DNA from 2 places in the Ruoffia tabacinasalis genome. Region 1 is predicted to be linked to the other one. Evidence: predicted binding sites of a transcription regulator. Region 1 holds the regulator's gene; the other holds the start of a gene.
The links. The regulator LexA, encoded in region 1, represses DNA repair genes until DNA is damaged. The targets are predictions, from matches to a motif close to CNAACANNTGTTNG.

Region 1 (7,769 bases):
GCAATATCTTCCACTTCTTTATCTGTCGTATCCATATTCGCAAAACGAATATTGTCACGAACAGTCGTTGAGAATAAGAAATTATCTTGTGGAACGTAACCTATATTCGCTAATAAACTATCTAATTGATAATCTTTAATCGAAATTCCATTAAAAGTGATATCGCCTTTAAATTGGTCATAATCACGTAAAAGTAATTTAAATAATGACGTCTTACCTGAACCAGTACGTCCAACAATTCCAAGTGTGTTTCCTTGTTTAATGTGAATATCAATATCACGTAAGGAAGCCTCTTCCTCATCGTCTGGGTAAGCAAATTCATCAATATCTATATGGATATCACCAGAGATAGATTGACTCAATGCATCCGGTTCTTCAATAATCGTACTTTTTTCATTTAGAATTTCTAAAATACGGTCATAACTTGCTGAACCACGTTCTAAAATATTAAATAAACGCCCGATCGCAATCATCGGCCACTGTAAACGAGTCACATAACTGATAAAAGCAACTAATAAACCAATGGTAATTTCTCCTTGTGAAACGAGAAAACCACCAAAGAATACACCTAAAATCGTAGCTGCACCCATAATTAGTTGACTTGCAGGTCTAAACGCAGCATCAAATAAATAAACTTTTTGGTTTCGATCAACAACATTTGTGGTCATTTTCTTAAAGTCTTCAATATCTAACTCTTCTTCACCAAACGTTTTAATTACTTTCATGCCCGTAACACTCTCTTGAACTTTATCGTTCATTGAAGAGAAAGCTGCTTGAGATTTTCGTGAGTGATAATGAAGTTTACGACCAACAAATCGAATTAAAATCGTTAACAAAGGAATGGGTATAATCGACACTAAAGTTAATCGCCAATCTACAAAGAAAAACATCATGAACAATGTAAGTAATCCTTGAGATAAAGAGTCAACTAAGGTTAAAATACCTCCCCCAGCCACCATACGAATTGAGTTCAAATCATTCGTTGTTCTCGCCATTAAATCTCCGGTACGATATTTTTGAAAGAATATCGAGTCCATTTGTGTAAAATGGGTGAACAATCTTGCTCTTAATATCTTTTCCAGTTTAGCTGATGTTCCAAAAATCTTCGTACGCCATACGTAACGCATCACATATTGAACAATCGCTATAACAACAAGAACCACACTCCAAGTCACCAACTGACTTCCTGTTATTGTACCGGCTGCCATATTATCTATGATGATACCAATAATCATTGGCACAAGCGCAGTCATCACACTCAATAGAATTAACATTGATATTCCAAAAATATACGCTTTTCTTTCTTGTTTAAAAAACCAACCCAGTTTTCCAAACATATCCATACAATTCACCCCATCCTAAAATATAAAAAAGAGAGACGCGTCATACCCCTTGCCTCTCAAAATAAAGCTATCATTTTCTTCTCAAAAACTTAACTTTTAACTAAAAAAGCCTTGATACAACCGCTGTTAGTAGCATAAAACATACCATAGCCAATTTACTGAAGCAAATCTTTTGCACCTTATCTATTGAGAACAGTCCAAGTATTATAACACTTTTAAAATTGTCATGCATATTTAATTAGACTGGCTTCAAAATCAAAATATATTTTTGCTGCTACTTTGTTGCCTTAGGTTTAATTCCATCTAAAAAAATAAAAAACAGGAGCCATCCGAAAAAATCGGATAACCCCTACTAGCATTATATTAACGCTGTTTCATTGAGTTCATAATTTGTTGAACTTTCTTTTTAGATGGTTTTTGACCCATTTGGGCCATCATTTGAGAAATCATTCTCTCGTCGATCGGTGGATTTTCCTTAAAGTAATCCATCATATACTTTCTTGATAGGAAGAAACCAGCGACAAAACCAATAATTAATGCAATAAATACGATAACTAACCATATCCAAGTTGCCATTTAACTACACCTCTCTTCTAAACTTCATGTAATACAATAATACTAAATAATCATTGTGTTGACTAGAGAAAATTATTCGTTGTCTCTATTATGTAAGCCACGTTCTTTTTGAATCTCTTTAACTTTATTAGGAGTTAAGTCTTCCCCTTCAGGATCAACGACTTTAATTCCCTCAATTTGAGCACCAATGCTATCTCTCATACTTTGAATGTATTCTTTGTGCAGGTTTTTTCTTTCAATCGATTCTTCTTCAGTGATTGTCCCTGCTTTGTTCTTTTTAGACAATTCGTTGATGCGTTTGATCTTATCCTTACTTAACATATAATCACTCCTTTACTACGAACATTTGTTTGCTAAGCGTTATTATAAATGCTATACTAAAAACAATAAAAACGAAAGAGTTGAAATTATGAAATCAATATCAGCAAAACAATTAAATATACTTGATTGTATATATAAAGCAATTGACTCTAATGGATACCCGCCAACTGTCAGAGAAATTGGAGCAGAAGTTGGATTAGCTTCGACATCTACTGTTCATGGTCATCTTTCTCGATTAGAAGGCAAAGGTTACTTAGTCCGTGACGCGAGTAAGACACGTGCGTTAGAACTGACGCCAATTGCGCTTGAAGCTTTGGGTATTTCAAGAAAGGATATCCCTTTACTTGGTCGCGTTGCTGCCGGTGCGCCTATCTTAGCAATTGAAGAGGCCGTTGATTATTATCCAATTCCACCTAATTTAGAACATTTTGATAGCAATGATTTATTCATGCTCCAAATTGACGGTGAAAGTATGATCAATGCCGGTATCTTCAATGGTGATTTAATTACAGTTCGTCGCCAACCTTCTGCTAATAATGGTGATATCGTTGTCGCTTTGACTGATGATGACGAAGCAACTTGTAAGACTTTTTACAAACAGTCTGATCACTATATTTTACGTCCCGAAAATGACGCTATGGATGACATTATTTTAAACTCAGTCCAAATATTAGGTAAAGTTATTAGCTTATACCGTGAATTTTAGATTTAAAATATATTAATTAAAACGAAATCCGAACACTATAGTAGAGTTCGGATTTTTTTGAATTTTAAAGTAAAGAGTAGATATTAGTATTGCATTAAAGCTTTATAGTTATAACCTTCAATTTTTTCTCTACCGTTTAATTCTTTCAATTCAATTAAGAATGCAATTCCTACAACTTCTCCACCTAGTTTTTCAACTAAGTCGATTGTAGCTTTAACCGTACCACCTGTTGCTAATAAATCATCGATAATGACAACTTTTTGACCAGGTGTAATTGCATCTTTATGCATCGTTAATACGTCAGTACCATATTCAAGTTCGTATTCTACTTCAATGATTTCACGAGGTAATTTCCCTTTTTTACGAACTGGCGCAAAGCCAATTTCCATTGCGTAAGCAACAGGACATCCCACGATAAACCCACGCGCTTCAGGTCCAACAGCAACTTCAGCCCCTACTTCTCTTGCATAGTCCACAATTTCTTGTGTTGCTTGCGCAAAAGCAGGTCCATTTGCCATTAATGGTGTAATATCGCGAAACGTTACACCTTCCTTTGGATAATCTTCGATTGAAGCAATATAATCGTTTAAGTTCATTTAGTTATTTAATTCCCTTCAAAATAATCTTTAATAGCGTCTAACGGCTGATAATTTAATAAAGCCTCTGACTTATATTCACTTTCATATTGAATAAATGTCTTTAAATGAGGTAAATCAATTTTATTATTTGTTGCATCTTTATTAAACTCTAACCGACCATTCTTAATTGTAACAAATTCTGCTTCCAAAAACATCAAAAACATCCCTTTTAATTTTACAGGGTGTAAATTTAATGATTTTGTTATACTTTCGAATTCTGTCTTATATGTGAATTCTTGCTTGGCAAAGACATATTTATACAGATTAATAAATTCTTCTCGAGTAGGAATGCCTGCCATATATTTCGATTCCTGAACAAATGATCCTAGATAGACTTTCGACCAAGCTTGCGCATTCACTATCTCTTTCAGTTGTTGTAATTGAATGGGTGGTTCCATTACGATGAGGTTATTATATTGGGCTAAATTAACTTCAGAGACATTCTCATATAATACAACGGGTGCACCATTCAATTGCTTGGTCATATAATCTGCAATTGGTTGATGGGAGAATACATATAAGGCTTTGTCTATACTTAACAAATCTTTATGAATCTTACTTGAGCGATAATCTAACCATTGAGAACCATTGACACCCATATCTTTCAGCATTAACTGTGGAAGACGATTCCCATTCCATTCGTTAATATCTAACTCACCGACGACAGACACAACACTGCCGTTCTCTAACCCTTCAGCTTGCTCTGCCTTACCAAAGCCTATGGCTTGTAATTCGGCTTGGCTATTCGTTTGTTTAAGGGCTAGCTTGACATGATTTTTATCTGCACCAATAAATCTGATTGTATTAATATGAGCATCCTTGACCATAAATTGCGGTTTAGGATTATCCGTACCGAAAGGTCCTAATAAATTCACTTCATTAATAAAGTCAATCGTCATTTCATTCACGCTTAACGGCATATCAATCACAATTGGCTCAGGTTCGTTTAGTAATTCAGTATAGTGCTCAAAACTTTTGTGAATGCTTTGTTTAAAGTCTTCCCAATTCTCTTCATCAATCGTTAACCCTGCTGCTTGACTATGTCCACCGAAGTGAGTCAGGTACTCATTTTGTTTAACGAGTTCTTCGAAGATATTTATCTTAGAGACACTTCTTGAACTTCCTTTATATTGCTTTTTCTCTTCTATGTATTGGAAGACAATCGCTGGTCTTTGGTATTTTTTAACCAAACGACTTGCAGCAATCCCTAAGACTCCGGCAGGCCAATCTTTATCTGCTTCAATAATAATATTTGGAATCGATTCATACTGAGCCATACGATTTTCAATTTCTCTAGTAATGTTTTCGGTGATAGATTTTCTTTCACGATTTTTTTCATTCACTATTTCTAATAACGATTCCGCTTCAGAAATATCTAATGTTTTCAATAACTCTAAGCCCGGCGTCGGATCACCTAATCGACCTACCGCATTCAAACGTGGGCCGATAATAAAGCCAATTGTCTCACTCGTTAAGTTATCTAAATTAACTTTTTCATTTTGTAATAATAATTGTAAACCAACGCGCATTGAATCTTTAATTAGAGTCAATCCACTTAATACGATTGTTCGGTTTTCATCCGTTAAAGACACCATATCTGCCACCGTACCGATTGCTGCCAATTCAACTGCTTCTGTCGGAACTTCACCTAACAAGGCACTGACTACTTTCAAAGCAACCCCTGCCCCACTTAATTCTGGGAAAGGATATTGACCTGAAGGATGTTTTGGATGAATAATTGAGAATGCATTCGGTAATTCACTTTGTAATTCATGGTGATCAGTAATAATACAATCCACACCTATATCATTCATTGCATCCACAGCTTCAAAACCAGCCACACCATTATCAACAGTAATGATTAATCGAATATCTAATTCGTCAACCAACTCACTCCAACGTGCTTTATTTGGCCCATAACCGTCCGTTAAGCGGTTTGGTAAATAATAATGGACATTGGCCCCAATAGTCTCTAAAGTCTCATACATTATCAATGTACTGGTAATACCATCTGCATCATAATCTCCATAGATTAATATCGGTTCAAATTCTTCAATCGCTTTTTGAATGCGTTCGATTGTTTTGTCCATCTCAAATAGTAAAAAAGGATCATGATAAAGTTGAGGTTTTTGATTTGTTTTCTCAATTAACTCTTCTGTACTTGTGATACCTCTAATTGAACATAGGCGTAAAAAAGTTGAACTAAATGTTGTTTCATTATTGTCTGAAATACTTTTGGAAGCGTCTCTATTAAACTCTGGTCTGATTTGCCAATCAAACTGTGCCATATTGAACTTCACGAATATTACACTTCCTCTGTTGTATCAGTTGCTACATCTTCATTTAATTCTGGTTTTTCTTCTGTTTCTACAGAAATTGTATTACGTGAAACACGCTCTTGTTCTTCGACCTTACTGCGTAATTCAGCAATTGTTGCATCTTTTTCAATCGCAGTATTTGAGTGATTATGTTTCTCTTTTGATAATTGTTTTTCTAATTCTTTATTTTTCTTTCTGTTTGATTGAATCGCAGACATTGATGCAATCATTCCAATGATAACTCCAACCAAAATACTGAATAATACAACTAAGACAAGTGATACTTCAAATTGAGTGAAAAAGAAATCAATTCCAACAACATTTGTATTTTGTAATGCAAAAACGACTACTAAGATTAGTAACATAATAATCGCAATAACTTTCCATTGTTCTTTCATCTAATTATCCTCCTTGAAATTTAACATTTCTCCTGCTAATTTATCTCCAATACTTGGAAACACTTTATATAGTATATCAATAAAATGATAATAACGGGGACGATTTAACTCTCTTTTGCGACGTGATGGTTTTAAATGTTTAGTCACATCTTTAGCTAACTTTTGTGGATTTAATGCAAATGCTTTAATACGGTCATAATATTCTTTAGAATTTGAATCATGATTGAAAAAGTCCGTTTTGACAGGTCCAGGATTAATTGTTGTCACATCAATACCAAACCGCTTTAATTCCAATCTTAAACTATTCGCATAGCCTATCACTGCAAACTTCGATGCCGAATAAACACTTGAACTTGGTGTGGCTATTTTACCAGCTATGGAAGAGATGAATAAAATATGTCCAGCTGTATTTTTAATAATCATTTCCCTTGCGACCAATTGTGATAGATAAATCATCGCATAAGTATTGATTTTAAAGAGCTGATCAATTTCTTTAGAAGTGAAATCCACTGCTTTTTTAAATATACCCATACCACTTGAATTGATTAAATAATCTATATGACCAAAGGCATTGATTGTTTCTTCAACGGTTTCTTCAATTTCTTTAGCCTCAGATAAATCTTTCGCTAACACAAGTGTGTCTATTTCGTATTCTTGCTTCAGTTTGCCTGCCAATTCATTGAGTACTTCTTCTCTTCGAGATACTAATACAAGATTACCGCCTTTTTTGGCTACTTCAATGGCAATCGCTTTACCGATACCACTTGAAGCGCCCGTAAGTAATACGACTTTGTTTTTCAGAAACATAATCTCATCCTTTCAATTATATTTCAAATTCATTTAAATCATAAGCAACTTTCGTTTGTTTGAATATTGAGCGCGCATCTTTTTCTAATTGTTTCACATCTGCCCCTAAATATCTTGAGCTAATGTGATTTAAATATAATTGCTTAACCTTTGATTGTTTAGCAACTTGTGCTGCTTGTTCAACTGTAGAATGGAAATAACGATTCGCCATCTTGTTCTCACCTTTTGCATGTGTCCCTTCATGAACAAGGACATCAGCTTCTTCGGCTAATTTCCCGATGTTTGCATTGGGTCTCGTATCTCCTATAATTGCAATGACTTTACCTGGTTGGGCTTCCCCGACAAAATCTTTCCCATCAAGTTCAGTACCATCTTCTAAAGTAACTGTTTCTCCATTTTTTAACTTTCCAAATATCGGTCCGTTCGGAATATTGTATTCTTTAAGTTTTTCAACCAGTAACACACCATCGGATTTCGGTTCTTCAATTCTATAACCAAACGACAGAACGTTATGTTGTAGTGGTAAGTATTTAACTTTCCAGCCCTTATTTAATTGAAGCTCGCCACCCTTTGGATCTAATTCAACAATATTTACTTTATAAAGTAAATTTGATTTCGAATACTTCAATGAAGCATTAATGTATTGTTCAATTCCAGGAGGT
Region 2 (7,769 bases), on a different contig from region 1:
ATCAAGTAAGCGAGGTCAGAAGATGAAGCGAGTGACGATAGATAATGTAACCATTGGTCAAGGGAGACCTAAAATAATTGTACCGATTGTTGGTAAAACTCAGGCTGAGGTTATTCAAGCGGCAAAAGATGCAAGTAAGTCATCAGGCGATTTAGTGGAATGGCGCATTGATTTTTATGAAGATGTGGAAAAGGCGGGTGCAGTGAGCGAACTTTCTCAAGAAGTTAAACAACTGGTGAATAAGCCGTTGTTAATTACCTTCCGTACTTTTGAAGAAGGTGGGGAACGCGAGCTATCTTATGAGCAATATGTTGCCCTTTATCAAGAAATTATTAATGAAGGACACGTTGATTTATTAGATATTGAGTTATTTATCCCAGAAGAAAAGTTAGACGATCTTATTCAAGAGTGTCGCAGTCAAGGGATTTATGTGGTGCTATGTAATCATGACTTTGAACGAACACCTCCAGAGGAAGAGATTATTCGTCGTCTTGAGTTGATGGAGAGTAAAGGGGCAGATATTTGCAAGATAGCTGTTATGCCACAAACGCCCGAAGATGTTTTAACGCTTTTAAAAGCCACTCATCGGCGTCAGCAATTTACCAAAGTACCTTTAATAACAATGTCTATGGGTAGTTTGGGCATGATTAGTCGCTTATCTGGTGAAGTATTTGGCTCTGCAGCAACTTTCGGTTCTTTAGGAAAAGCATCTGCTCCCGGTCAAATGGCTGTCGAAGATTTAGCAGTCTCTTTAAAAAATTTGAGTTTATAAAAAGAAGGGGAGCAACCCATGCTCCCCTTCTTTAGTGTTTATTCAAATGGTAATTTGTAATCTGTCCAGCCTAATTCATCGCGAATAGCGATCATTTCTTGTTGCACCCCTTCATTTAGAGGTAAGCCTGTATCTTTACGCTCTAACCACACAAGGTGTTCTTTTTCACCGGCAGTATAAATGCGATCTTCACCTGGCGCCACTTCTGAATTTCTTAAAGCTCTTAAGATATCTCCGGCTGTCTTCTTGAAGCTGTCTAAACCAACGAAAGCTTCGGTATCAATAGCAATAAAGAAATGTCCTAGATGGAATTTCTGTTTCTCGCCATTTTCCCCAATACCTGATAACATATGCAAGAAGTTTCCTTGTTGTAGGGCAGCTGATAATACTTCTACAAAGGTTGCATAACCATAACCTTTATATCCAGCGAGTTCTTCACCGATACCCCCAAGTGGTGCTAGCGCTGCTTGACCATTAACTAACGCTTCTAGAATTTCAGGCGAGTCAGTCATTGCTTTTCCGTCACGACCAATCACCATTCCTGCAGGTGTATCTTGACCAATACGTGCGTAATATTCAATCTTTCCACGTTGACTAATTGAAGTCGCACAGTCTAATGAAAATGGAAAATCCTCATCGGTTGGGAAACCGAGTGTGAGTGGGTTAGTTCCTAACATATTTTCTACACCGAAAGTAGGCGCAATCGAAGGGCGCGCATTTGTTCCGGTCATGCCGATACAACCTGCTTTTGCGGCCATATCTGTGTAATAACCCGCAATTCCGTAGTGAGTTGAGTTTCGAACCGCAACCATACCCATTCCAAACTCTTTCGCTTTATCAATCGCCATCTGCATGGCTTTATACCCAATCACTTGTCCCATCCCATCATGTCCGTCCACAACCGCTGTTGTCGGTGTTTCACGAACAACTTCAAAATTTGTCTCCGGATGTTGAATACCTGCCTTAATTCGATCAAGATAAATTGGTTTAAAGCGATTTACCCCATGTGATTCAATCCCTTTGCGGTCAGACGCAAGTAGCACATCTGTACAAATATCCGCATCTTCTTCTGGAATCCCATAAGCCATAAAGACATCTTTAACAAACTTCGTTACCCATTCCCATTCAACAGTAAAAGTTTGACCCATTTTCTATTCCTCCTAGTATTTTAACTGGTTTTGTAAACGTTTCCTGATAACTTAAAATTAGCATATTCAAGTTTAAATAACAAGGAATTTATAAAAAGTATTTATAGTAGATAGAAAAATAATTTGTAAATGCAGAAACAGAAGGATTCGCCAGCTCGCGCACCTGAGCTGGCGAATCAAGACAAACTTCACCAGCTCGCGCACCTGAGCTGGCGAATCAAGTCGAACTTCACCAGCTCGCGCATCTGAGCTGGCGAATCAAGTCGAACTTCACCAGCTCGCGCATCTGAGCTGGCGAATCCAGGCCAACTCCACCAGCTCGTCCACCCGAGCTGGCGAATCACCGCAGCTTCCCGACCCAACCCCCGAAAAGCACAACAAAAGCGACAAAGTATCAAGATAATAAGATACTTTGTCGCTTATATTATTTTTATGAGAAGCTGAGCTGCATTAAAGTGACATTTAAAAGGGTGAGGTGTGTCGGATATATTCATAAATGCGGACTTGCGAATTGTTTTCTTGCATCTTCACTCTGAAGATAAAGTAATGATTTTTATTATCTTTTGATTTCATGGCGGGGAGTTTAAAGTAATTGGTTTGCGACTCATTCATAGTAAAAAGAATGTCATCGACCATAAATGTTAAAGGGATGACCAAATTTGAATAAGCATTAAAATCTTGTTCAAATCGCATAAAGTTCTCGCTGAAATAATCGAATTGAACACTACTATTCTGTATGTTTCTAGAATCCATCGTCCAATTCCTCCTCTAATTTGATTGATATAATGTGTTTGATAGATATAAAGTAGTGAGCATCCTCACTTTGCACGCCAACTTGATCTGCTTGTACGGAATCGATTTTCCCGCGTATTTCTTTAGACTTTTCGTCTTGTATGATTTGGAAAATACCAGGTAGCCTTTGCAGGTATAATTGGTTGAGTAAGAGAAGTTTCTCGCCTAAAGGGAGCGATTGGCTAAAATCAATCGTCTCGACTTCAGTTGTGAGTGCGGTGGTGTGTTCTGATAGGAAAAATCCTATCCATTTTGCCATCTTCCGGTCTTGGTAGTTACGAGCAGAACGGTAAGGAAGATAGCTTCGATCAACTGTCATGCTAACCCATCCAAGCCACCAGCACCACCTGCCGCATGGCCACCGATAAGTTGGCTACACGCTTTACTTCTGGAGTTTTCTTTAAGTACGGTTGCACGCTGCACGGATAAGAAGCCAAATCGTTCGCGAACATCATCAATTGTTTTTTCAAGGGTTTCTTCTTTCTCAACTTGTTCAAAATTATCAAATAAAGATATAAAAGCATATTTCTCATCGACAAAATTATTATAGCGAACAGCGATATTTCGAACGGCACCGCCATTATATTTTGAACGAAAAAGACTGATGACATGTCCGATGAGCACTTTTGTATTTTGAGTGGGGTCGACTTTTCTTTGAACATGAATGGATGACCGTTCAGCAGTGTGAGAGAAGCCAACAGATATTGCCACACTGGTTGTCTTTTTATGAGCTTTACGCAAACGGATAGCTACTTGCTCGGCCATTTCGCTTAAGACGAGTTCGATATCAGATTGCTTATAATAATCTTTGTGCAGAACTTGTGAGTTACCTAAACCTTTGGATTTGGCTTTATAAGGGTAACGCACATCACTTTCATCCACTCCGTTAGCATGAAACCAGAGTTGCAGACCAATAACACCAAACTCTTGTTTGAGTAGCTCAGGGTTACTGTTAGCTAAATCTCTAATAGAGTAAATTTTCATTCGTTCAAGACGAATGGCTGTTCGCCGACCGATTCCCCAAAAGTCAGTGAGTTTTTTAATGTTCCAGACTTTCGTTTCAACATCTTCATAAGACCAATTAGCGCGCATATTGGGGTTGTATTTTGCTTCATTGTCCAGAGCTAATTTAGCAAGAAGAGGGTTTGCGTTACTCATACCGACTGTTGAAAAAACGCCAGTTGCTTTCCAAATTTCTCGTTGAATTTGTTCGGAAATTCCATCGAGTTTAGCACGGCGAGAGATATTTTTTCGCTTGGCAAAATAATCTAGCGAACGTGTTAAATCAATGAAACTTTCATCAATAGAGTAGGGCAGAATTTCCTCCTTAGGTGCATAATTTTGGAGAATGTCATGAATAATCATATTTTTCTCAATATATAAGCTCATTCTTGGAGGAACAATGAGTGTTTTTCGTGCCCAACTCTCAATAAAGCGAACATACTCACGATTTATTGGTAAATTTTGTCGTTTAGCGACATAGTAATTGAACCGTCGTGTCTGAATATTAAAAGGTAAATCATAGCTTCTACCTACATTATCCTTTCCGAAAACTTTTTTAAACGTTGGTGAAGAGGCGAGGATCAAGCCGTTCGCATTGTCTGCTCGACTCATCACGCATAAAGAAGTATAGAGAGGGTGGAGCCCACGTTCCACGCACTCAACGCTGGCGTAAAAGGATTTCATATCAATGAAAGCTATGTCAGATTTAGGTTCTTTATCATACTGAATGTTTCCCATTATAATCCTCCTTTTGATAAAACCTTGAGTCTATTATACGAACAAATGTTCGCATAAGCAAGTGGAATATTTTAAAACTTGTGACTTGACGAGCGGTAAGAAGTGTATATACTGATATGGAGATTAAGATTATAAGGAAGGGGTTATTCAATGGAATATGTTGCATTTGACTTTGAAACAGCTAACGGTCAGCGGTGGTCAGCCTGTTCGCTTGGGGCAGTAAAAGTTGTTGACGGAATTATGGTTAGACATTTTTATGAATTAATTGATCCACTGACATCTTTTGCACCGAACAATATTCGTATTCACGGAATAACACCCGAACAAGTTCAAGGAAAACCGGCGTATCATGAAGTTATTGGTCGGTTTCAAGAATTCGTGGGAGACGCGCCAGTTGTGAGTCACACTCAATTTGACCGAGGCGTGATTCGATCAGCCAATGAAAAATTCAGACTCCCGGAGTTAGGCATGGATTATTTTGATTCTTGTCAGTTGGCCCGTAATTTATGGCGCGGAAAGCTTTCAAGTTTCAGTTTAAAATCTTTATGCCAGCAAATAAAATTTGAATTTAATCATCATAATGCTCTTGAAGATGCGCGAGCTGCTGCTTATGTCATCCACGCTTTAACGATGTATTCGAAGACGCAGACCGTGGAGGATTTGTTGAAGGCAGGAAATGTGAAGCAGTTTTATAGATTGTAGAACCAAAACAGACTCTAACTGGGTCTGGTTTTTAAAAGTCTAATTATGTAAGCGGTTCATTGATTAACCTGACAGTCTTTGGTATAATATAAATAACATTTATGAATAAGGAGAGATTTTATGGATAAGCTAAAAAAACTACTCGTTTCATTTGTCATGTTATCGTTATTAACCCTCTCACCTACTAGTGCTCAAGCTGTAGCTACCTCAATGGATGATGTTGCAGAAGCAATCAAAGACGAATATCAGGAAATTGTGTTAGGTACTGCGAAAGAATATAAAGATAGTGATTATGAAATTATTAAATATGAAGATATTATGCGTGAACGTAATGGTATGACTGACGTTCAACATACCTTTTATGCAACGGTGCAACAATATGACGAAGCGGAAGACTTAGATATGGCATATGGTTTAGTGATGCGTAACGACGATCTAGATACAGCTTACTTTGTCTTTTTTCCTACGCTTCCTGACAGTCGATTAATGGACGGTGATGATATTGATTTATATGGAACACTTCATGGATTATATACTTATGACACGGTTATGGGCGGAACAAAGACAGTTCCAGTCTTACTTGTACATAAAGTTCTTGTAGAAGGTATAGATTATTAATATAAAACCCAACCTCCCGCCATTCCTACCCGGATGGCCATTTTTTTTCCGAATTCACCCTAAAAATATCTGATGATTTATGATATGTTTATTATAGCGAAAAGAGAGCGTGACTCTCTTTTTTTATTGGGCGGATGATAAAATTTGGTCCTTTAGCCCTATGAAGTTTAGCTATAAATATAATACTGTAAAGTTAATAAAAGACGATTTGTTTCAATCAGAGAGGGTAGGTTTTATGGATATGGCACCACTGTCAAAAGATATTATGTTTTTCAAAAGAAATAAGCAAGTGTTAAAGTGGGTAGCCATTGTCGGAGCGGTGATTACGTTCATCATATTTGCCTATTTTTTCAAAATTGACTTATTTAATCATCCAGAAATTCTTCAAGAAAGACTCGAGAAAACTGGGGCATTCGCACCGATTGTCTTTTTCCTTCTATCTATCATCAATACCGTGTATCCAATCGTTCCCGGCGGGCTCGGGAGTGTGATTGCTTATGCCGCATTTGGGCCACTACTGGGCTTTATTTTGGCGTTTTCAGCGAATTTTCTCGGGTCATTGATATTATTTTGGTTGGCGAAACGCTTCGGGCAGCCAATTTTATATGCTTTTTTAGATGAAAAATTAGTTGAAAAAGGTTTGAGTTATTTAGATAGAGGTTATTACATTGAGTGGATACTTGCGGTGGTGCTTGCAGTACCAGGATTGCCGGATGAGTTATTCATCATGATCAGTGGCTTAAGTGATTTGACTTACAAGCGAATGGTCATCATCCAATTGATATTTAAACCGGTCACGATGTTTTTATTTATGGCCGGGGTGCACAATTTCTTAGGTTTACTCTCAAATTTATTCTCATAAAAGAAGCCAGGCGAGTGCCTGGCTTTTTATGTACGTGAAATTATTTGATGTACAGCGTCAAATTGTTCATTTGAAAAACGTAAACTGATAATCTCCTTTTCAAAAGAAAAATCAACAGTAAAATAATCATCCTCTTTTTCAATCTGACTCCCGATAACGTCGGTTAAAGCTTTACTTTTAGGAATCAAACCGGCGATGCCTCTTTTATTTGACTTATAATAGATAAAATCATTTGAAAGGCCTGACGTAAAAGGAATCGCAACAAAATTAATAGCGATTAAAATAAATAAGGCGTATTGAATAAAAGTCTCACCAAATTCGAATCCTACCTCAAGAAATACAATCGCAATAATTACAGGCGTTGCATAAAATAATCGCTGATGATTCTCGCGAATTTGTATCTGGCGAAAAGCATTGAATTGATGAAAAAGGGTGTAGCCCAAGAGGGCGATTAAAATTAAAATAATGATCGTTAACATGGAAAAGCAAACAACTCCTTTGTTTAGATATTATAACAGAAAATATATAGGAGCTGAGCAAGGTTAAGAAAGATGATCAGGCAAACTAATTTCAATCCCAAGAACACCATAGCGCGCTTGTTGCTCTAATGAATAATGAGCTTCCATATCTTCTGGAGAAGCAGCCTCCACATTATTAGAAGTATAGCCACATTCTAGTAAAGGAAGAGCCTGATATAGTTCCTCGAAAGAAGGGAACGGATGTAAAGCAATTACATCCGCCTGAATTTTTTGTGTTAAATCATTTGAGCACCAACTTGAACTTAGCGACGCTTTTCATCATTTAGACGGAGTTCAATCGTTTTTTGTCCCTGTTTAATCATATCAAAAGGTTCTGAGTTTAATTTCATCTCATATACGGTCATGATTATTCATCTCACTGTATTTAGAATGGATATCAAAGCCGTGGTCTAAAGGCCCAGAACCTTTACCTAAATCAAGTCCTGCTCTTAATGCGTTCGTTAAATAAGCTTTTGCGCGTTCAATAGAAGTAATTAAATCAAAATCTTTCGCTAAGTTAGAGGCGATAGCACTTGCTAAAGTACAACCTGTTCCATGAGCGTTTGGATTATCCACGCGTTCGCTTTCGAACCAATGAACCTTTCCTTCATGATACA

Region 2: a site for LexA is predicted at 4,491-4,504, ahead of ACFO5Y_RS06005 (Y-family DNA polymerase). Genes of this name have one in related genera too.

The regions. Positions count from the first base shown of each region.
Region 1 covers NZ_JBHSHQ010000050.1:59,158-66,926, reverse strand. The annotation lists gene ACFO5Y_RS08815 (ABC transporter ATP-binding protein) at 1-1,343, opposite strand, end outside; gene ACFO5Y_RS08810 (YneF family protein) at 1,707-1,919, opposite strand; gene ACFO5Y_RS08805 (DUF896 domain-containing protein) at 1,992-2,240, opposite strand; gene lexA (transcriptional repressor LexA) at 2,329-2,946, shown strand; gene ACFO5Y_RS08795 (adenine phosphoribosyltransferase) at 3,030-3,542, opposite strand; gene recJ (single-stranded-DNA-specific exonuclease RecJ) at 3,551-5,884, opposite strand; gene ACFO5Y_RS08785 (LapA family protein) at 5,890-6,300, opposite strand; gene ACFO5Y_RS08780 (SDR family NAD(P)-dependent oxidoreductase) at 6,301-7,107, opposite strand; gene rnz (ribonuclease Z) at 7,124-7,769, opposite strand, start outside.
Region 2 covers NZ_JBHSHQ010000035.1:67,715-75,483, reverse strand. The annotation lists gene aroD (type I 3-dehydroquinate dehydratase) at 23-772, shown strand; gene ACFO5Y_RS06020 (Ldh family oxidoreductase) at 811-1,920, opposite strand; gene ACFO5Y_RS06015 (DUF5960 family protein) at 2,383-2,673, opposite strand; gene ACFO5Y_RS06010 (DUF2642 domain-containing protein) at 2,663-3,031, opposite strand; gene ACFO5Y_RS06005 (Y-family DNA polymerase) at 3,028-4,452, opposite strand; gene ACFO5Y_RS06000 (3'-5' exonuclease) at 4,603-5,154, shown strand; gene ACFO5Y_RS05995 (hypothetical protein) at 5,275-5,772, shown strand; gene ACFO5Y_RS05990 (TVP38/TMEM64 family protein) at 6,008-6,634, shown strand; gene ACFO5Y_RS05985 (hypothetical protein) at 6,661-7,113, opposite strand; gene thiD (bifunctional hydroxymethylpyrimidine kinase/phosphomethylpyrimidine kinase) at 7,504-7,769, opposite strand, start outside.